One region of the Bacillus sp. LLTC93 genome, then DNA from elsewhere that is predicted to be linked to it. Evidence: a T-box and tRNA genes for the amino acid it is inferred to sense, from the RefSeq annotation. Region 1 holds a T-box; the other holds one or more tRNA genes.
What was found. The T-box of region 1 lies ahead of C6W18_RS04050 (valine--tRNA ligase). A T-box ahead of a tRNA ligase gene usually reads a tRNA of that ligase, here a tRNA-Val.
Positions count from the first base shown of each region.

Region 2: it has a tRNA-Val gene. The T-box ahead of C6W18_RS04050 (valine--tRNA ligase) is inferred to sense a tRNA for this amino acid. The anticodon was not compared.

Region 1 covers NZ_PVME01000001.1:742,861-754,634, reverse strand. The annotation lists gene hemL (glutamate-1-semialdehyde 2,1-aminomutase) at 1-851, shown strand, start outside; gene spoVID (stage VI sporulation protein D) at 985-2,205, shown strand; gene ysxE (spore coat protein YsxE) at 2,243-3,274, shown strand; gene C6W18_RS20240 (hypothetical protein) at 3,342-3,530, opposite strand; T-box leader at 3,700-3,929, shown strand; gene C6W18_RS04050 (valine--tRNA ligase) at 3,988-6,630, shown strand; gene C6W18_RS04045 (bifunctional folylpolyglutamate synthase/dihydrofolate synthase) at 6,696-8,003, shown strand; gene C6W18_RS04040 (prepilin peptidase) at 8,147-8,869, shown strand; gene C6W18_RS04035 (SPOR domain-containing protein) at 9,041-10,051, shown strand; gene C6W18_RS04030 (Maf family protein) at 10,229-10,798, shown strand; gene radC (RadC family protein) at 10,847-11,521, shown strand; gene C6W18_RS04020 (rod shape-determining protein) at 11,612-11,774, shown strand, end outside.
Region 2 covers NZ_PVME01000004.1:6,712-18,485, reverse strand. The annotation lists gene rsiW (anti-sigma-W factor RsiW) at 115-741, opposite strand; gene sigW (RNA polymerase sigma factor SigW) at 756-1,319, opposite strand; gene rocF (arginase) at 1,502-2,413, opposite strand; tRNA gene C6W18_RS13880 (tRNA-Gln) at 2,550-2,621, opposite strand; tRNA gene C6W18_RS13875 (tRNA-Tyr) at 2,626-2,710, opposite strand; tRNA gene C6W18_RS13870 (tRNA-Thr) at 2,739-2,811, opposite strand; tRNA gene C6W18_RS13865 (tRNA-Val) at 2,815-2,890, opposite strand; tRNA gene C6W18_RS13860 (tRNA-Glu) at 2,897-2,971, opposite strand; gene murQ (N-acetylmuramic acid 6-phosphate etherase) at 3,192-4,103, shown strand; gene C6W18_RS13850 (MurR/RpiR family transcriptional regulator) at 4,118-4,987, shown strand; gene C6W18_RS13845 (PTS transporter subunit EIIC) at 4,984-6,363, shown strand; gene pbp4b (penicillin binding protein PBP4B) at 6,377-7,732, shown strand; gene C6W18_RS13835 (glycoside hydrolase family 3 protein) at 7,746-9,665, shown strand; gene C6W18_RS13830 (exo-beta-N-acetylmuramidase NamZ family protein) at 9,716-10,924, shown strand; gene C6W18_RS13825 (bile acid:sodium symporter family protein) at 10,963-11,774, opposite strand, start outside.

The sequences.
Region 1 (11,774 bases):
GCCATGGTGATTCTTTACTGATTAAAGCGGGTTCAGGTGTGGCAACACTTGGGCTTCCAGATAGTCCTGGTGTTCCTGAAGGTACTGCAAGCAATACGATCACAGTTCCATACAATGATTTAGAAAGCATTCAAGTCGCTTTTCAAGAATTTGGAGACGATATCGCAGGTGTCATTGTAGAACCGGTAGCAGGAAATATGGGCGTTGTTCCTCCGCAAGAAGGTTTCTTGCAAGGACTGAGAGACATCACTGAACAATACGGATCTTTACTCATTTTTGATGAGGTCATGACAGGTTTCCGTGTGGATTATCACTGCGCGCAAGGCTATTTTGGCATCACACCTGATCTGACGTGCCTTGGTAAAGTCATTGGAGGCGGTCTCCCGGTCGGCGCTTATGGCGGAAGAGCGGATATTATGAGACAAATTGCGCCAAGTGGTCCGATCTATCAAGCAGGGACTTTATCTGGTAACCCTCTTGCGATGACAGCAGGCCTCGAAACATTAAAACAGCTGACACCTGAGTCTTATGAAGAGTTTAGACGAAAAGGGGATCGACTGGAAGAAGGAATTTCGAAAGCAGCGAAAGCACATGGTATTCCATTAACGTTTAACCGTGCGGGTTCCATGATCGGATTTTTCTTTACAAATGAACAAGTCATCAATTATGACAAAGCGAAAACAGCTGATCTTGATTTATTCGCTGAATTTTACAAGGAAATGGCTGACCACGGCATCTTCCTTCCACCTTCTCAATTCGAAGGATTGTTCCTATCCACTGCTCATACGGATGAAGACATCGAATATACGATTGAGACAGTGGAAAAGGTTTTTCAAAAACTACGTCGATAAACAGAAGCCGATATGGAGACATATCGGCTTTTTTGCGTTGGAGAAAACCAATCATATTTTCACCGCCTCTCACATACACCTGTATTGACATCTAATTTTATTTTGAAGGATTAGATGAAAGGAGGACACCGACTTGTCTCAAAACAATCGATTACAGTTTTCGGTAGAAGAATCCATTTATTTCAAAAACGGACAGGAAGTCAGTGAGCTACTGTCAATTTCTCTCGATCCTGACATTCTCGTTCAAGAAGTGAATGATTATGTTTCCATTAGAGGTTCACTCGAGCTAACAGGAGAATACAACATAAATCAAGAGGAGCGATTGGGTGAATCCAGTTCCTATGCATCATACAGGCAAGCTGATGAGGTGAAGGTAAGAGAGGACGGAACAGCAGAGCTTCTGCATCAATTTCCAGTGGATATCACCATCCCTAAAAACAAAATCAATCATTTAAATGATGTGTTTGTGTTTATTGATGCGTTTGATTACCAGCTCACAGAAAGCCGTTTGCTCACCATTCAGGCTGATCTAGCGATTGAGGGTCTGTTAGATGAAGAAACGCCTCAAGTGCCTGTAGAGGAGCCCTATGAATTTGTGCAACGTACTGAAGAGGAATATGGCGATGTGACCTATGAATATCAGGCGCAGCCGGAGCATGAGGAACAAGAAGAGCTGCAAGACAATGAACGTCAGGACTATGAAGAACAGGCTGCAATACAAATTGACGACGCACGCACCGAGCAAGAAGATGATGAAGAAATGGAAGAATTGAAAGAACCGGAGGACCAAGAAGAAACAATGGCACTTGGTTATCGCTCCTTCCCTGAAGCTCAGGTGCAAGAGCCGCCGTTTTTTGAACCGCCTAAGCTATTAGAAGAAGAGGAGCGAGATGAGGCGTTCTTTGAGGTGGAAGTGAGAAAAGACCCTGAAGCAGCCGAAGAGCAAGAAGAAACGGTTCCAGCGTATCCGGCATTTGAACCACCTGCTTATCATATGGAACCGGTGCAGGAAGAGCGGGATGACACTTATCAAATCGAGCGATTATATGAACGGGAAGCACCAAAGGTGTATGAGTCTGCTCAAGAAGCGGAGGAGCCTGAAAATGACGTGAGGGAAACGTCTGGCAGTGAGAATTCTCTTTATTTAACGAAGCTGTTCGCTAAGCAGGAGGAGGAAGATTTTTCTCGCATGAAAATTTGTATAGTTCAGCAAGAAGATACGGTCGATCGTATTTGTGAGCGATATCAGTTGAATGTGCAGCAGCTCCTTCGAACGAACTCATTATCGGTTGATGCGGAGCTTGAAGAAGGGCAGATCCTTTATATTCCTGAATATCAAAAAAGCAACGCATAGCAAGCGATGACCGACCGAGAAAATGTGGTGAATGAACGTGGATGAAATCCAATCTGTCCTATATGAATATGGGCTTGAGGCTGAATACATTGAACCTGTTAGTCCTGCTGTCGTCAAGGTGTATACAAAGCAGGGCGTCTTTGCCCTAAAGAGAGTGAAAGCAAATCGACAAATGCAGTTTACAGAACAAATGCTTGAACTAGAATCAAAAGGTTATCGCTCCTTTGTGCCGATTTATCGGACGAAGAGCGGTTCCTTTTTCTCAAGTCATCGGGAAAGCCAGTACGCATATTATCTCATGCCATGGCTGACGAATGAAAAGCGAGAAGAGCAGGACGATAAACATGAATATTTATTTCAAGAGATTGCAAGACTCCATAAACGAACTGAAGTGATGATGGACATCACAGAGCGAGAAATTGAAGCCCATTACACACAAATCAAGACCAAATGGGAAACAGAGAAAGACATGTATGAACGATTCATAGAGCGGGCAGAGCAAACGTGGTATATGTCGCCATTTGAGCTGGCCGCTGCTATGTATTTTTCAGAAGCTATGTCTGCCAGTGAATTTGCGCTTGAACGATTAGAGGATTGGCATGAGGAAATGAAAGAACAAGAGACAACACGTGTTGTGTTAAATCATGGGCAGCTGTCGATCCATCACTTTTTGTATAATGATGTAGGCACAGGACATTTCACCAACTTTGAGCGGTCCAAAAAGGCCGCCCCCATTTATGACCTTCTGACCTTTTACTTTCGGACATTCAAAACCTATCCTACGTCTTGTCCTGAATGCACTTCCTTGTTTTATACGTATCAAAAGGGGAATCCTCTTCGGGAGGAAGAGCTTCATTTGTTTTTAAGCTATCTCGCTTATCCGCAAGGTCTGTTTGATATGGTGAAAGCCTATGAAACAGGCAGGCAGGATGAGATGGAAAGCTGTCAGCAGCTGTTAAGAGCGTATTGGCAAATGAAAAATTCAGAGCCGACGGTCATGAAGATTCATGAGATTGAGCAGGCTAGACGCCTTGAAGAAGAGCAAAATGCCTCGTCATCAGCAGAATGACGAGGTGATTTTGTGTTGGCTTTATGATTTCTCTGTAAAGGAAGGACCGATACATAAGCGTGAGTTTTTAAAACCAATCAAGGTGAAAGGCACAGGCGAGAAAAATAAGAATACCTAGGATGAGGACGTCAAATGTTGTGGGGAAAATGATCGTGCGAAACCCTTGAAATATGGCGATCGGGAGAACGACTTGGGAGGCAACTGCCCGAATTTGTCTAAGCCAGGGGGGAAGTGTGTAAGGATTGATCTTCTTCAAAATAAAACGCCCTCCTTCTTCATTTTGTTATTATCATATGGGCAATAAGGTGAAGGGTGCCTGCCCAATTTGTATAAAGCAGAAGAAAAGCGGAAAAGATGATTGACGAAAACAAAAGGCATTTAGTAATATTAATAAAAGATGAGTATGTGCTGATGAACGTGATATATCGTAAGCGTGGATCAGGAAGAGTACGAGCAAGACCCTAAAGAGAGGGAAACCACTAGCTGAAAGGTTTCCTAGGATGTGCTTGTTTGGAAGGTCGCCTGTGAGCTTAATTTCTTGAATGAACAAGTAGAGAAATTCGGGAGAACCCCGTTATCCTTTAGAGTGTACGGGACACGTGTATGTGTCCTGTGAAAAAAGGTGGTACCGCGAAAAAGCTTTTTCGTCCTTTTATAAGGATGGAAAGGCTTTTTTTATGTTTCATCAGCCGAAAAAATGTGGAGGTACACAAATGGAAACAAATAATCAAGAAATGCCAACAAAGTACGATCCAAATGCGATTGAAAAAGACCGCTATACGTACTGGCTTGAAGGAAAATTCTTCGAAGCGCAAAATGACAAAACGAAAGATCCATATACAGTCGTCATTCCTCCACCAAACGTGACAGGGAAATTGCATCTTGGGCATGCATGGGATTCAACACTTCAAGACATCGTGACGCGCATGAAACGAATGCAGGGCTATGATGTTCTATGGCTCCCAGGAATGGACCATGCCGGTATTGCTACTCAAGCAAAGGTAGAAGCAAAACTTCGTGAAGAAGGCGTGAGCCGTTATGACCTTGGACGCGAAAAGTTTGTGGAAGAAACGTGGAAGTGGAAAGAAGAATATGCGGATTTTATTCGCAGTCAGTGGGCGAAAATGGGCCTTGGTCTAGATTACTCGCGTGAACGTTTTACATTAGATGAGGGTCTGAATAAAGCTGTTCGTCAAGTGTTTGTCCAATTATATGAAAAAGGGCTTATCTATCGCGGAGAGTACATCATTAACTGGGATCCAGCGACAAAGACTGCACTTTCTGATATTGAAGTGATTTATAAGGATGTTCAAGGTGCGTTTTATCACTTGAGATATCCGCTGGCAGATGGAACAGGTTCAATTGAAATTGCGACAACAAGACCTGAAACAATGCTTGGAGATACGGCAGTAGCTGTGCATCCTGAAGACGAACGCTATCAGCATTTGATTGGCAAAACAGTTATTTTACCAATTACAGGACGTGAGATCCCAATCGTCGGTGATGACTATGTCGATATGGAGTTTGGTTCAGGGGCTGTGAAAATTACACCTGCTCATGACCCGAATGATTTTGAGCTTGGAAACCGCCATGAGCTAGAGCGAATTCTTGTCATGAATGAAGATGGCACAATGAATGCAAATGCGCTGCAATACAAAGGGATGGACCGCTTTGAATGCCGTAAACAGCTGGTGAAAGATTTACAGGAAGAAGGCATTTTGTTCAAAATTGAGGATCATATGCATTCAGTTGGTCACAGTGAGCGAAGCGGAGCTGTTGTTGAACCGTACTTATCTACCCAATGGTTTGTGAAAATGCAGCCGCTGGCGGATGAAGCCATCAACCTGCAAAAAGGTGATGACCAAGTCCAATTTGTTCCAGACCGATTCGAAAAGACATATTTACACTGGATGGAAAATATCCGTGACTGGTGTATTTCTCGCCAGCTATGGTGGGGACACCGTATCCCGGCTTGGTACCATAAAGAAACGAAAGAAGTATACGTTGGACTGGAAGCGCCAGAAGATATTGAGAACTGGGAACAAGATAACGATGTCCTTGATACATGGTTTAGTTCAGCGCTTTGGCCTTTCTCCACAATGGGCTGGCCGGATGCAGACAATGAAGACTTCAAGCGCTACTATCCAACAAACCTGCTTGTAACTGGCTATGACATCATTTTCTTCTGGGTATCTCGTATGATCTTCCAAGCTCTTGAATTCACAGGAGAAAAACCGTTCAAAGATGTCCTTATTCATGGGCTCATCCGAGATGAACAAGGGCGTAAAATGAGTAAGTCGCTTGGCAACGGAATTGATCCAATGGAGGTCATCGACAAATACGGTGCGGATTCATTAAGATATTTCTTAGCCACTGGTAGCTCACCAGGTCAGGATCTTCGCTTTAGCTTTGAAAAGGTTGAATCCACTTGGAACTTTGCGAACAAAATTTGGAACGCATCCCGTTTTGCTTTAATGAATATGGATGGTTTAACGTATGATGAACTTGATTTGACAGGTGAAAAATCAGTTGCTGACCAATGGATCTTGACCCGCTTAAATGAAACGATTGAAAGTGTCACACAGCTTGCTGACAAGTATGAATTCGGTGAAGTTGGCAGACATTTATATAACTTCATTTGGGATGATTTCTGTGATTGGTACATTGAGATGGCGAAGCTTCCTCTTTATGGAGAAGATGAAGCTGCGAAGAAAACGACTCGTTCGATCCTTGCGTATGTATTAGATCAAACGATGAGACTTCTTCATCCATTTATGCCGTTCTTAACAGAAGAAATCTGGCAGCATCTTCCGCATGAAGGTGAGTCCATTACACTTGCGAAATGGCCTGAAGTGAAGCCGGAGCTTTCAAATGAGCAAGCTTCTGCAGACATGAAGCTGCTTGTTGAACTCATTCGCTCTGTTCGTAACATTCGCAGTGAAGTAAACACACCAATGAGCAAACAAGTCGAGCTTTACATCAAAGCATCCACATCTGATGTACAAGATCGTTTAGAGAAGAATCGTTCATATATTGAGCGCTTCACGAATCCAAGTGTTCTTGAGATTGGCACAGATGTCCCAGCTAGTGATAAAGCCATGACGGCTGTCATTTCTGGAGCAGAACTCATTCTACCGCTTGAAGGCTTAATCAACTTAGATGAAGAAATTGCTCGTCTGCAAAAAGAGCTTGATAAGCTGACAAAAGAAGTAGAACGAGTACAGAAAAAGCTTGGCAACGAAGGCTTTATGAAAAAAGCGCCTGAAAGTGTCGTAGAAGAAGAGCGTGCGAAAGAACGTGATTATGTCGCAAAACGCGAAGCTGTTCAAAAGCGGATTGAAGAGCTGAAAGCATAATGTTGAAAAGACGGCTCCTAACGGAATGGAGTCGTCTTTTTTGAAAATTTCGTATGAAATGAGAGATGACATTGTTTACAACCTATCATGAAGCCATTGAGTGGATTCATAGCAGACTGGCCTTTGGCGTAAAACCAGGTCTTGAAAGAATGAAGTGGCTAATGAACAGACTAGGCCATCCTGAACAAAAAATAAAAGCGGTGCATGTTGCAGGTACAAATGGAAAAGGGTCAACCATTGCGTTTACTCGTTCCGTTTTACAGGAAGCCGGCTATTCAGTTGGAACTTTCACCTCTCCATTTATTTTAACGTTCAATGAACGAATCAGCGTAAATGGAGCGCCTATTCAGGATGAAGAATGGCTAAGTTTGGTGAATGAGATAAAGCCTTATGTTGATGAATTAGATGGCACAGAGCTTGGCGCAGCAACAGAATTTGAAATCATTACAGCATGTGCATTTGCTTATTTTGCCCATGTGCGCCAAGTAGACTTTGTCCTCTTGGAAACAGGGCTTGGCGGAAGGCTTGATTCTACAAATGTTGCAGTGCCGATCTTAACGTCCATTACGTCAATTGGCCATGATCATATGGCGATTTTAGGCGACACACTTGAACAGATTGCAGCTGAAAAAGCAGGCATTATAAAAGATGGTATTCCGATGATCACGGCTGTTCATCAACGAGAGGCACTAGCTGTCATTCAAAACACTGCAATAGAAAAGAATGCCGTATGCATCTCGTTACATGATACATGTACTTTTGATCAGCAGCAGCCGACAGAAACAGGTGAACGTTTCACGTTACGAACCCCAAAAAGTCAGTATCCAGAGCTTGAAACAGGGTTAATTGGAACGCACCAAAGGCAAAATGCATCTCTTGCCGTTCTATTGATTGAATGGCTGGAGCAAGAAGGCTATATCAGTGTGACAGAAGAGCATTTGTATAAAGGGATTCGGCAAGCAGTATGGGCTGGAAGATTTGAAAAGGTCAAAGATCATCCTCCTGTCTATCTAGACGGTGCTCATAATGAAGAGGGGATGGATCGATTAATCGAAACCGTACAAGCTCATTTTTCCAGTAGACAGGTGCATATATGTTTTAGCGCTTTAAAAGATAAGCCGTACAAACAAATGATTCAAAAGCTTGAAGCCATTAGTTCATCTATTCATTTTGTTTCATTTGACTTTCCAAGAGCTGAATCAGCAGAAAAGCTTTATGCTTGCAGTCATTTAGAAACAAAATCGTTTGATGATGACCCTCGTGCAGTGCTTGAATGGATTCAGAAAAAAAGCGCTGATCCTTCGGCAGTGATCCTTGTGACAGGCTCCCTTTATTTTATTTCAGATATACGAAATCGTATTTTAGGATCATGAAAAGACGCAAAAGGCTACTATGCCATTTGTGTCTTTTTTTTTTGATGTGTAGAAGAGGGATAAAATCACATTTTCGCTAGGTGCTCAATGTAAATGGTGATGGTAAAATCCGGTCTATCTTATTCCCGGAAGGAGCCACTAATATGATTGGAATTTTTGTGTTTCTTGCAGGCATCACCATGGGGTCGTTTTTTCATCTAGTTGGTGAAAGGCTGCCAATGAAGAGGTCCATACTCTTTCCTCGTTCTCACTGCACAGCCTGTAAACAGCCGCTTTCCTTGCACGAGATGATCCCGCTAGTTTCGTATGCTTTATTGAGAGGGTCGTGCAAACATTGTGGCATTCGGTTGTCTTTGCTATATCCAATGGTCGAGCTGCTGTCAGGCAGCCTTTTTTTGCTCATTTATAGGAACGCTGGTTTTTCGTTTGAAGGCCTTTTTCTTGTGATTCTTTGTAGTTTATTCGTGATTGCTGTCGTGAGCGATCTTCTTTATATGAGGGTCCCAAACGAGCTGTTTCTCTTCTTTTTTCCTCTTTTCGTCATATACCGCACGCTAGAACCATTTTTTATTTGGTGGGAAGGGGCGGCTTCTCTGCTTTTTTGTTTTCTCTTATTTTATAGTTTAGTTTGTTTTAAACCAAACAGCATGGGCGGGGCTGATATGAAGCTGTTCGGTGTGCTTGCATTTTGCTTTGGTTTAAAGGCATTCCTTATCATTCTTTTTCTCTCATCTATCGGCGGAATGGTCTATGCGAAGGTCTTTTCCTTTCAATTAGACGAGCCATTTCCCTTTGTTCCTGCGATCGCTTTTTCTTTTTGGATTTATCTTTTTGGTGCTCATGTCTTCATTCCATTCAGCGGATGAATTGGTGAAAAAATTGGCGAACACTTTTTTAACCTGCCGACAAAAGTCTTGTTCTTTTTTTTATCTGCTATGTTAAAGTGTGAAACAGAAAGAAGGACGGGTTAAATTCGCACTGATTCATTGGACAAAAAGGTCTTTCTTACAAACAATGTCAGAAAGCGGGGAATGACAATGAAAAAAAGGCAGGCAAAAAAACAAGGGCTAAAGGTCAATATTAATGGCAAGGAAGAAATGCTTCATGAAGAAGATCATCAGCCAAAAAAACAGCAAGAGGATCATGTGACGTTTTCGAATTGGGAGGAAAAGAGGCAATCGGAACAGGAGACAGCTGCTTCTCAGGAAGATCCGTCTAAACCAAAAGAAGAAGATTTCCAGTGGGACGATGCAGCTGATCACATTTACCACTCTGATCCAAAGGTCGTCACGCCTTATCAAAAGAAAAAAGGCTCATTTGATCAGAAGTTCAGTAAAAACCGCGGTCCCTTCAAGAGAGTGATGACAACGATTGTATTTGCAGTGGTTCTTGGGACAGGCCTCGGCGTGTTTGCACTAAGCTTAAGTAAAGACGGTACAGCAAATCCGTCAGGTGGTGACCATGTCAGTGTCTCAGCATCCGGAAACCAATCTTCGATGAAAGCCGGAGGGGATGCGCCGCCAGCGGGTAATACTGATGAATCAAAAGAGACCAAAGAAGAAAAAAGTGTCTCTGGCAGTTTTTCAACCTTTGTCGTACAGGCTGGAAAGTTTTCCTCTGAAAAAGGAGCAGATGACTTGGTTACCAGTTTAAAAGATGCAGGATATGCAGGGAAAAAGGTCTCAATGGATGATGGATATTATGTAATTGCTGGGCTTGCCACAGAACAAGGCATGACAAGTGCTGTTGGGAAGAAGCTAATTGATCAACACTTTGAAGCATGGGGAGGCAAGGAGCTCTCATTTCAAGTACCGGAGGAGCTGACTAGTTTAATAGAAAAGGCATCTGTTTTATCCTCTAAGGTCATTGCAGGGGATGATGTGGATCAAAAGGACGTTACGCAGCTGATCTCTGAGCTTGAAAGTGCCAAAACAATGGACGCACCAGCTAAAAGCAGTTTGCTGAAAGCGGTGCAGCTGTTAAATGAACCTACTGCTGAAAACGGGTGGAAATCTCAGCAGGCACTGCTTGATCAATTAAATACGTAAAATCATATTTTAAGAAACCAAACTAGTCAAAAAATGACTAGTTTTTTTCTTTTGCATCCAACATAATGATGAAGGAACATGAAAAATGAATTTTCGTAAATTGTCGGTAAGATGTACATTTGATAGGATGAATGCGTATCTTACTTCTTAGGCTAAACCCTGAAAGGATGAACGAACATGAACCAATTAATTCTCGCATCTCAATCACCTAGAAGAAAAGAATTGCTTGATTTAGCAGGGTTTTCTTATGAGATTCAAGCAAGTCACTTAAAAGAAGAAATAAATCGAAACCTTTCACCTGCTGAGAACGTCCAATGGTTGGCAGAACAAAAAGCAAATGATATTCAAAAAATACATCCCAAAGCTGTGATCATTGGTGCAGATACGATTGTTGCAATTGATGGCAAATGTCTTGGGAAACCAAAAGACAAGGAAGAAGCGGCCTCAATGCTTCAATTATTGTCAGGAAAGACACATCAAGTCTTGACGGGTGTCACGATTCAGTCAGAGAATAGAAAAGAAACATTTTATGAACAAACAGAAGTGACATTTTGGACGCTTACGCAAAATGAAATCAACCGCTATATTAAAACGGGCGAACCGCTTGATAAAGCGGGTAGCTATGGCATTCAAGGGAAAGGCGCACTGCTTGTTCAAAAAATAGACGGTGATTATTTTTCCGTTGTAGGTCTCCCTATTGCCAAAACAGTTAGAGTGCTTGAAACATTTGGAATCACCCCTTTTTGATGACGGGAAGGAATTCTAAAAGGAGTGTTCATCATTAACCATTTCCCTATGTTGCTTAAGCATTTCCCTCATGATGAAAAGCCGCGAGAACGATTTATCAAATATGGTCCAAGCAGTTTATCAAACCATGAACTTGTCGCGATCCTTTTTAGGACAGGCACAAAAAAGGAATCTGTTCTTCAAATTTCCGCAAGACTTCTGCAAACATTTGGCGGTCTTCGTTCTGTGAAGGAAGCTTCTATTGAAGAACTGTCGACGATTCGAGGAGTTGGAAAAGCGAAGGCGATCTCTCTTTTAGCTGCGTTAGAACTCGGCACTAGATTACACCATCAAACGACGGACAACCGTTACGTCATCCGCACACCAGAGGATGGGGCGAACTTTGTGATGGAAGATATGAGATTTTTGACGCAGGAAAATTTCGTTTGTCTTTATCTCAATACAAAAAACCAGGTTCTTCATAAACATACCGTGTTTATTGGAAGTCTGAACTCATCAATTGTTCACCCGCGCGAAATTTTCAAAGAGGCTTTTAAACGTTCGGCTGCTTCATTTATATGTGTGCACAACCATCCATCTGGAGATCCGACGCCTAGCAGGGAAGATATTGAAGTCACAAAGCGACTTTTTGAATGTGGAAAGCTGATTGGAATACAACTGCTTGATCATCTTGTCATAGGTGATCAAAAATTTGTGAGTTTGAAGGAAAAAGGGTATTTGTAACACTTTTTTTTTCAATGTTTTACGATATAATAGAGTTTATGAGTTTTTCCCTAAAGGGAATTTTGGTTTAAGAAAGGAAGATACATACATATGTTTGGAATTGGTACAAAAGACCTTGGAATAGATCTTGGCACAGCGAATACGCTTGTTTTTATTAAAGGAAAAGGAATTGTTGTGAGAGAACCTTCGGTCGTAGCTTTGGAAACTGATACGAAGTCTATAGTGGCGGTCGGAAATGACGCTAGAAACATGA
Region 2 (11,774 bases), on a different contig from region 1:
TATTTCAGCAAGGAAAATAGTTGCCATATATGGCTGGCGTTCTAGTATGTGTGAATCTGAGCAATGATATAGAAAAAGAGCAGCCCCTAAGAGGCTGCTCCCATGCTGTTCGATTTACTTTTGCTCCTCTGGTCCAATGACCCGCATCACGTTTTGTGCTGTGGATTTCATTTTGTACCAGATCCAATCAAACACTTCATTAATTTCATTGATTTGACCAGTGACTTGTCCGGCAGAAGCAGTCAGCTGTTCCCCATTGACGACTGTGACATTTCCATCAACCTTGCCTTCTACAATCAGCTTGCCATTTTTGACAGTGACATCACCTTTGACGGTTTCCCCTTTAGGTACGGTCACTGTATCATTTTCAACCACGAGATTCGGCTGCTTTGACACACTGAAATTATGATCGGTATTCCAGCTTGTAAACAGACTGCCTCCCATCAAAATGAGAAAGAGGGCAGCGGCTACCATCAGCGGGTGAGCTTTGATCCATCTTTGAATCGACACACGCTTTTTCTCCTTTGGAAGACCTGCCATCACCTTTGCAGTGAAATCAGATGGTGCTTCTATATGAGATGTACTCTGCACGAGCGCGATGGATTTCTCAATTTGTTGAAAATGAGTACGGCATTCCTCACACGATTGCAGATGGCTCTTTAATTCTTTTTCGTCTTCGGGCATGATATCCCGGTCTAAATACTGATGCATAAGCTGGACGATTCTATCCTGACAGCTCATCAAAATCACCTCACTCAAAGGTCTCTCAACTGTTTCCGGAGAGCCTCTCTACCCCTGTGTATTCTCGTTTTCACTGTACCAACTGGTATATTCAGAATCTCACTAATTTCTTTTAATGAGAGTTCATCAATATACTTTAATACGATGACTGAACGATATTTATCGGGTAATCTTAGAATTTTTTGCTGAATGGTACTCGATAACTCAAGAGACACCACCTCATCCTCTGGCAAAATGCCATCAGCAGCAATTTGAGAATACATATTCAGTCCTTCTGTTCCTGCCACCTCTGCATCTAAATAATAATCCGGCTTTTTTTTGCGAATACGGTCGATGGTCAGGTTGGTTGCAATGCGGTACAGCCACGTGGAAAACTTACGATTCACATCAAAGCTCTCAATATTCACATAGGCACGAATAAACGCCTCCTGTGCGATATCCTCCGCTTCGTGTGCATTCCCAAGCATACGGTAGCACAGCTGATAAATTTTGTCTTTATACAGGTCTACGATGTCTGTAAATGCGTTCTGGTCGCCTTTTTTCACTTGCTTAATTCTCTTTTTAATCATTGTGTCCATAGTATATTCAACCTCTGCCTTCACCGGTCTTTATGTATACGAACCTCTTTCCAAAAGGTTTCATTCTCCTCTAAAAAATAGTGTAACAAATTTTTGACAGCGTGTTACGCTTATCAGCCGGTAAAAACCTTAATATATCCTTAAATTTTCCCAAAATAAAAAAAACGGGAACAAGTCCCGCTCTACAATAACTTTTCACCCATTAAAGAACCAATTAAAGCAACAGCCGCTTCTGCTGTTTTATTTTTCTCATCTAGTACTGGATTTACCTCCACAAATTCGGCTGAAGTCAAGATACCTGCTTCCTCTAAAAGCTCCATTGCAAGGTGACTCTCACGATAACTAATGCCGCCTGCCACTGGAGTTCCTACACCAGGGCATTCCGCTGGATCTAGCCCATCTAAATCAAGCGACAGGTGGACTCCATCTGTTCTTTCCTTTAAATACGTAATAGCTTCCTCCATCACCCTTGTCATCCCTAAACGATCAATTTCATGCATCGTATACACCTTAATGCCTTTTTCTCTAATCAACGCTCGCTCTCCTTCATCTAAAGAACGAGCACCAATTAATATGACATTTTCAGGTTTCAATTTAGGAGAATAACCACCTATGTTCGTTAAATCAGCATGCCCAAGGCCGAGACTGACAGCAAGCGGCATGCCATGAATATTTCCAGAAGGAGAGGTTTCCTCCGTATTTAAATCACCGTGCGCATCATACCAAATGACACCCAAGTTTTCATAATGCTTCGCTACACCAGCAAGTGTGCCAATCGCAATGCTGTGATCACCACCTAAAATCAGCGGAAACGAACCTGACTGCACAATACTGTCAACCTTTTCAGCAAGCAGCTGATTGGCACCAGCATTCTCCGTTAGATTTTTTAACTTTTCACTTGTATATAAACCTTTCTCATCGTCCCTTTGCTCGACTGGAATATCCCCGAGATCCTCCACATCAAATGAAAGCGATTCCATTTTTTCTTTTACGCCAGCACATCGAATCGCACTCGGCCCCATATCGACGCCCCTTCTCGTTTGACCCAAGTCCATCGGGACCCCGACAATCGTGACCTTCTTTTGATCTCCCATATGTACATCCCCTTTCCGTTCATGCTTATATTTTACTTTCTCGATGCCTTCTGACTCAACTCGACAACATTTTGAATAGTTATACATTCCCTCTGCCAACATAAAAAAAGACACCTTTTTGAAAAAGGTGTCTTAACTGGGCTAGCTGGATTCGAACCAACGCATGACGGAGTCAAAGTCCGTTGCCTTACCGCTTGGCTATAGCCCAAAAATGGTGGAGGGGGGCGGATTCGAACCGCCGAACCCGGAGGGAGCGGATTTACAGTCCGCCGCGTTTAGCCACTTCGCTACCCCTCCACATATGGAATTGATAAAGAAAAAACAGTGCCGGCAAGAGGACTTGAACCCCCAACCTACTGATTACAAGTCAGTTGCTCTACCAGTTGAGCTACACCGGCATATGGTGGAGGATGACGGGCTCGAACCGCCGACCCTCTGCTTGTAAGGCAGATGCTCTCCCAGCTGAGCTAATCCTCCACATCATGGTGACCCGTACGGGATTCGAACCCGTGTTACCGCCGTGAAAGGGCGGTGTCTTAACCGCTTGACCAACGGGCCAGTTTGTCAAGTTTGCTGTTTCCGTGAAGCTGACAAAAATTATTATATACAGGTTGTCCCCCTTTTGTAAAGGGGAATTTTATTTTTTTTATTTTCTAACAATTAATCACCTTTCAGCACGACATTTTGATTGAAATATAATTTCAGTATTTAAATATAATATTGAAATTTCATATCATACTCAATATACTGAAAATGAAGAAATAAGGAGGTATGTCACATGCAGCCATCTCAACTGCGTTCTTTGACAACAGAATCAAGAAACCCTAACACAATGGAAATTTCACAAGCAGATCCGCTCGAAATGCTCCAGATGATCAATGAAGAAGATATGAAAGTCGCTCAAGCGGTCAATCGTGTACTCCCACATGTCAAAACAGCAAGTGACTTTGCTTATGAATCCATCTCGAATGGAGGCAGACTCATTTATTTAGGCGCTGGAACTAGCGGCAGAATTGGCGTGATGGACGCTGTTGAATGTCCACCAACCTATAGCGTCTCCCCTGATGTCATTGTAGGTATCATGGCAGGTGGTGACTCCGCTTTTTCACATGCTGCCGAAGATGTGGAAGACAGTGAAGAAGCCGGCAAACAGGATTTAAAACACATCCACCTCACGTCAAAAGATACTGTCGTCGGCATTGCCGCTAGCGGTCGAACACCCTATATCATCGGCGCTTTAAATTACGCAAGATCCATTGGAGCAAAAACTGTAGCCCTCAGCTGTAACGAACAAGCAGAAATTAGCGAGCTGGCAGACTGCGCCATTGAAGTCATCGTTGGACCTGAAGCCATCACCGGGTCAACACGAATGAAAGCCGCATCCGCTCATAAAATGATTTTAAATATGCTTTCCACCTCAGCCATGATCAGACAAGGCAAAGTATATGAAAACCTGATGGTTGATGTAAAAGTAAGCAATCATAAACTAAAAGAGCGCGCTATCACCATCATTCAACATGTGACAAACGCTTCCTACGAACAAGCCGTGAAAACACTTGAAGCGGCAGATTTAGAAGTCAAAACCGCCATCGTCATGCTCCAAACAAACACAGACAAGAAGACAGCACAGGATTTACTCAACAAAACGAATGGCCATATCGACAAAGCCATCTTACATCATCAAGCCTAAAGGAGGCAGAGCTCATGTCAGCAGGTGGACTCACCCTACTACACACGATGAAATCAAAGCTTCCCCAATCTGAAAAAATCATTGCAGACTATATCCTTGCCCATCCTGACAAAGTCATTAAAAGCACAGTGCATGAAATCAGTCAGGCTGCCGGTGCAAGCAGCTCTGCAGTGATTCGCCTTTGTAAATCTCTCGGGCTAGATGGCTATCACGATTTGAAAATGCGGATCGCTGGAGACTTAATGCATGACGATAAACAAGGCTACCGAGATATCGAACAAGATGAACCACTTCAATCCATTATTCAAAAAACAGCAGGAAACTCAATTCAATCGATTAAGGATACGGCCTCTATTTTAAATGCAGAGGCTTTAGAAAAGGCCGTTCAATTGCTGCTACATGCAAATCAAATCCATTTTATCGGTGTTGGTGCATCTGGCATCGTCGCAGCTGATGCACAGCAGAAATTTCTCAGAATCAATTATGCAGCCACAGCCTTCACTGACATGCATATCGCATCCACAGTCATCGCAAATGCAGGAAAGAACGATATTGTTTTCGGAATATCCTTTTCTGGAGAAACGTTAGACATCATTCAAGCCCTTCAGCTCGCAAAAGAAAATCAAGTGAAAACCATTGCCTTAACGCATCCAGGCCATACAAGCGTTTCTGCTTTATGTGACGTTCACCTATCGACGTCCGGTTCCAATGAAGCACCTTTTCGCAGTGCTGCCACTTCCTCTAGAATGGCACAGCTCTACTTAATTGATGTCTTGTTCCTCAGCTTAGCTTCCCGTCAATATGAAGAGACAGCGCAATATATTGACAAGACAAGACATGCCATCCGCTCCATGAAACGAAAACCAAAGGGGGATTCAACATGAGTCATCAAAAGAAATATCAGCAGTTAGCGAAAGATATTCTTTCGCTCTGTGGTGGTTCTGAAAACATCTCTTCCCATACACATTGTATGACACGTCTCCGAATTACACCGATCGATGATGAAAAAGTTCAAATCACAGCGATCAAAGAACTTGATGGCGTCATTGGCGTCGTCGAGGCAGAAACGCTTCAAATCATTTTAGGCACTGGCGTTGTCAACCAAGTATCAAGTGCGTTTGACCAGCTGCTAAAAGCCTCTGGTTCATATGACTTGAACAACGAAGCACAAAAAAACAAGCAAGCCATTTCACAAAAGAACCGCACACCGTTCAAGCTGTTCTTACGGCGAATTGCCAGCATTTTTATCCCTATCATTCCGGCACTGGTTGCGTCAGGTCTCATTACAGGTATTACAAAAGCGATCGTGCAAGCGGGATGGCTCGATGAAAAATCTCAAGCTGCGATCATTTTAACTGTTATTGGTTCAGGCTTGTTCGCTTATCTTGGGATATTGGTCGGAACAAATGCCGCAAAGGAATTTGGAGGCTCTCCTGCATTAGGCGCATTGGCTGGTATCCTCATTATTAACCCAGCCTCCGCAGATATTATGTTATTTGGCACAAATATTCTACCAGGCAGAGGCGGACTCATCGGTGTTCTTCTTGCCGCCATCTTTATGGCCTTTGTTGAAACCCGAATTAGACGCTTTGTCCCGCAGTCACTCGATATCATCGTCACACCAACTATCACATTACTCATTACTGGAATTTTTACGTACGTCGTCTTCATGCCAGTCGGCGGATTTATATCTGATGCCATCACCTCAGGACTCACTTATCTATTAAACATTGGCGGTATTTTCGCTGGATTTGTTCTTGGTGCGACCTTCCTTCCTCTTGTTGTAACAGGTCTTCACCAAGGACTGACACCTATTCATATGGAACTCATCAATTCAATTGGAGATGACCCGCTTCTGCCAATTCTCGCTATGGGAGGCGCAGGACAGGTAGGCGCTGCCTTTGCCATTTATATGAAAACAAAAAAGAAAAAACTCAAAAGAGCCATTGCAGGTGGACTTCCTTCAGGAATGCTTGGTATTGGTGAACCACTCATTTTCGGTGTCACACTACCACTAGGAAGACCATTTCTCACTGCTTGTCTCGGTGCTGGAATCGGCGGAGCATTTCAAGCCTACTTCCAAATCGCCACTAAAGCCATTGGGGTATCAGGTCTCCCATTAACCTTTATCGTTCACACGCATCAAATGCTTCTTTACTTAATTGGACTATTCATTGCATATGTCGCTGGATTTATCTTCACATACTTATTTGGCTTTCATGATGATATGGCTGTTGAATTCGAGGAAACCAATCAATAAGGAGGTCTAGCTCTTGAAGAAATGTTTTCTTTTGATGACATGTCTGTTCATACTCCTTGGGCTACCAGTACAAACATTTGCAACTAGCTCCCATCCTGTATCGTCTTTGTCTAAAACAGCACCTGAAGAATATCCCGTCTTAAAAAAAGCAAAACGACCGGAACAAGTAGGTTTTTCTTCCAGGCAGCTTAGGAAGGTTGATCAAATGATTCAAAACGATATCAAAGCAGGATTTCCAGGAGCCGCGCTCATCATCATCAAGGATGGTAGGATCGTCCATCAAAAAGCCTATGGCTACAGGCAAAAATACGACGGTACGACTGAACTCAAATCGTATAAAAAAATGAAAAAGAACACACTGTTCGATCTCGCATCCAATACAAAAATGTATGCCACCAACTATGCCCTGCAAAAACTTGTTTATGAACAAAAACTAGATGTGAATGAAAAAATACAATCCATCCTGCCAGACTTTCAGGATGAACCAGATGCAAAGGTAACCGGCAAAGATCAGCTTCGAATAAAGGATCTTCTCACCCATTCTGCCGGACTCCCATCCAGTGTCTTATTTTATAGCAAAGAATCAGCGGGCTCTTTTTTCTCTCAAGATAGACAAACAACCATGAAATGGCTGCCTAAGGTGCCTCTACAATACGAGCCAGGTACCCAGCATATTTATAGTGATATTGATTACATGCTTTTAGGCATGATCATCGAGAAAAAAACAGGGATGCCTCTTGATCAATATGTAGAGTCTACAATCTATCGGCCGCTAGGTCTCAAGCATACAATGTTCAATCCGCTACAAAAAGGATTAAGGCCAAAGCATTTTGCAGCAACCGAACGTTTAGGCAATACGCGAGATGGTGTAATCGACTTTGAAAACATTCGACAATACACCCTGCTAGGTGAAGTACACGATGAGAAAGCATATTACTCAATGGCAGGTGTCTCAGGCCATGCTGGGCTTTTCTCTAACACCTCAGATATGGCGGTGCTACTCCAGCTGATGCTCAACAAAGGAGGCTATGGGAAAACAACCATCTTTGACCAAGCTTCTATTGATCTCTTTACAACATCCTCTGACACGAACCCAACATACGGGCTAGGCTGGCGGAAAAACGGCAATACTGACATGGAATGGATGTTTGGAAAATATGCAAGTAACGAAGCGTATGGACATACAGGCTGGACCGGAACGATGACGTTGATTGATCCAAAACACAATCTAGGTATCGCTTTGCTGACGAATAAGAAACATTCACCTGTCGTTTCACCTGAAACCAACCCTAATCAATTTGAAGGTGACCTTTTCCCAACTGGCACTTATGGAAGCATCATGACCGCAATCTACGAATCTTTTAAGTAAAAGGAGGAATTCGATGTTAAAATCTCTCTTCCCCGTTGCTCTGGTTTTGGCCCTGCTAACCTCTTCCATTCCAACGGAAAAGGTTAGCTCTGCCTCTCTTCCAACCGCAAAAAAAATGGTGCAAAACATGTCCCTGGATGAAAAGATTGGCCAAATGCTCATGCCAGACTTTCGCAATTGGCAAACTAAAGATGAATCCACGCCTACAGGCTTAACAAAGATGAATAAAGAAGTTTCTCATCTTGTAAAGAAATATCATCTAGGCGGTGTCATCTTATTCGCAGAGAATGTTGTTGATACGAAACAAACCGTCAAACTCACTCATGAATTTCAAAAAGCATCGCCAAATATTCCTTTACTCATTTCAATTGATCAAGAAGGCGGAATCGTCACAAGACTACAAAAGGGAACACATTTCCCAGGAAATATGTCGATTGGTGCCTCTAGAAGCAAGAAAAATGCATACGACACAGGAAAAATCATCGGAAAGGAATTAAACGCCTTAGGTATCAATACAAACTTCTCTCCTGTTCTTGATGTGAATAATAACCCAAACAACCCCGTCATTGGTGTACGTTCCTTTAGCTCTGACCCTGCACTTGTCACTAGACTCGGCCTTCAAACAATGAAAGGCCTTCAAAAGGAAAAGACCATTTCCACACTAAAGCATTTCCCGGGACATGGTGATACAGCCGTCGATAGTCACTACGGCTTGCCGCTCGTAGAACATGACCTAGATCGCTTAAAAAAGGTTGAGCTGTATCCATTTCAACAAGCAATCAACGCAGGTGCGGATATGGTCATGACCGCTCATGTTCAATTTCCTGCTATTGATAATACGACCTACCAAAGTAAAAAAGATGGCGAGGACATCATGGTTCCAGCTACTTTATCTAAAAAAGTGATCACACACTTATTAAAAGAAGAGATGGGCTTTCAAGGAGTTGTTGTGACTGACGCTCTAAATATGAAAGCGATTGCAGATAATTTCGGACAGGAAGAAGCCGTGGTGATGGCCATTAAAGCAGGAGTCGACATTGCTCTCATGCCAGCACCTGTTACGTCCTTAAAAACAGAGAGAAACCTAGAAAATGTGTTTAATGCTTTAAAACGAGCCGTTCTATCAAACGAAATTCAGATGTCTCAGATCAACCAATCTGTCGAAAAAATCCTTCAATTGAAGATCAAACGCGGCATCATTTCAACCAAAAAACCAGTAAGCCTTGAGAAAAAAATCAAAAAGGCTACTCAACTCGTTGGTAAAAAGTCGCACCGGAAAGCAGAACAAAAAATGGCTCGTGAAGGAATCACTCTACTTAAAAACAACGACAAGACCTTACCTTTTCAGCCTAAAAAGAATGACCAAATCGTGCTCATGGCACCCTACGAAGATCAAACAAAAGCAATGTCTGTCACCATAGAATCTCTGATCAAACAAAAAAAGATCAAATCTGTGCGTATCCAATCTTACGCTTTTGCAGATAAGACCTTCTCGAAAGAAACAGCCAAACTGATTCAAGATGCTGACTATGTCATTACCGGCTCTTACGTTGTCCAAAATGACCCAGCTGTGAATGATGGCGTAATTGATGATAATGTACAGGACCCGAAGAAATGGGCTACTGCCTTCCCTCGTGCTGTCATGAAAGAAGCAAAATCACAAAACAAAAAAATGGTCATCATGAGTCTTAGAAACCCTTATGATGCTGCCAATTTCGAGGAAGCCGATGCCTTACTGGCTGTTTACGGTTTTAAAGGCTACTCAAATGGACAATTCAACCAACCAAATATTCCTGCTGGTCTAGAAGTGATTTTTGGAGCGGCATCACCTAAAGGGAAATTGCCAGTCGCTATCCCATCAGTCACTCATCCGAATCAAACCCTTTACCCCTTTGGCTATGGGCTCAATTTGAAGGGGAAACAGATCAAATAGGAGGGATTCTCTTGAAAAAGACAGCAAGCTTGATACTCGCTAGCATTCTCATGATAAGCACATTGACCGCCGCCTCCCCCGCAGATCAAGGACGAACAGACACAAAAGGAAAAAAAGCCGCAGTCAAAACAGGTATCGAAACATTACTCTCGAGCAATCTCTCATGGCTAAAAGGGAAAAATGTAGGACTCATTACCAACCCGACTGGCATTGATGCAAACATGAAAAGCAGTGTCGATCTCCTATTTGAACATCCAAATATTAAGCTCACTGCTCTATATGGACCTGAACATGGCGTGCGCGGCGATGCACAAGCAGGAGAAGGCGTCGAATCCTATACCGATGAAAAAACAGGCCTGCCTGTTTACTCTCTCTATGGAAAAACAAGAAAACCAACTCCTGATATGCTCAAAAATGTAGATGTGCTACTATTTGATATTCAAGACGTTGGCGCTCGATATTACACCTATATTTACACGATGGCCTACGCGATGGAAGCCGCTAAGGAAAACAATATCCCATTTGTTGTCCTAGACCGTCCAAATCCCATAGGCGGGCTAAAAGTAGAAGGACCTGTATTAGAACCCGAACACGCCTCATTTGTGGGTCTCTATCCAATACCTTTGAGACATGGAATGACCACTGGGGAACTCGCAAACATGTTTAACAAAGAGTTTCATATCAATGCTGATGTAACAGTCATCAAAATGAAAAATTGGAAGCGATCCATGACGTTCGATGACACAAAGCTGCCGTTCGTCCTTCCTTCACCTAACATGCCGACAGTTGATAGTACCTTTGTATATCCAGCCACAGGATTAATTGAAGGCACAAACGTCTCTGAAGGCAGAGGAACGACAAAACCTTTCGAGCTCATGGGCGCTCCATATATCAATAGCAACGAGCTAGCGGATCACTTAAATAAGCTAAAACTAAAAGGCGTTCAATTTAGACCCGTTTCATTCACCCCTACCTTTTCAAAACATGCCGGGACTCTATCTCACGGTGTGCAGCTATACGTCACAGACCGCTCTTCATTTGAAGCTGTGAAAACGGGGTTATCCATCATCAAAGCAATACATGATTTGTATCCTAATGACTTTCAGTTCCTTCAAACAGGCAGCTTTGATAAACTGATCGGGAATGGTTGGATCAAAGAGGAAATCAATAAAGGCACTTCAGTCAAACACATCATGAAACGCTATCATCATGATCTCAAAACATTCGAAAAGAAACGGAAAAAATATCTTATCTATTAACTCGCAAAAAACCTCCACCCTTTGAGATGGAGGTTTTTTCATGATAAAGATTTAGTCATAGCAGGTGTTTTCAGCTCAAAACGATTGAGTAAAAAGCCGAACAAGGCAGCAAGTACTTGCTGAAACAGCATGCCAATCACAACAGGGACAGCGACAGCAGGCGGGAAAAAACTAGTGGCAAGCACAGCTCCCGCACTAATATTTCGCATGCCACCTGTATACACAATAGCCACAATCTCCCCTTGAGTACATTTCATCGCCTTTCCAATCAACCACGCAAAGGCATATCCACTCATCGCAATAAGAAACACAATCGCTGCTTTACTAAAAATAGCGGCATCCAGTTTACGCAAGTATGGAGCGACAACAGAGCTGTTAATCGAGACCACAACAAACAAGCCTATTTTTGAAAAAGGTGAGAGCGTCTGACTGATCGTTTTCGTCATCGCTGGCTTTGCATACTGATGAACGAGCATTCCTAAAATAGATGGAAGCACCACCATACCAAACAGCCCTTTCATGATGGCCACAATGTCCATATGGACCTGTGTACCGACGAAGAGTGACAGGCTGGCTGGCACAATAAATGGCGAAAGCAGTGTATCAATTAAAATGATGGATAAAGTTAACCCAACATTCCCTTTATACATCGCCGCCCAAATTAAACTAGAAACACCTGTCGGAATCACCATCGCAAGTGTCAAGCCGGTAATCGTCATGGAATCACCCGTAAATAACAGATGCCCCGCTGACCAAGCATAAAGGGGCATCAACACATGCAAAATCATAAACGTTAAAATCAAAGGCAATGGATGCATCACCGTATGCTTTAAGGCTGAAAAACTAGCAG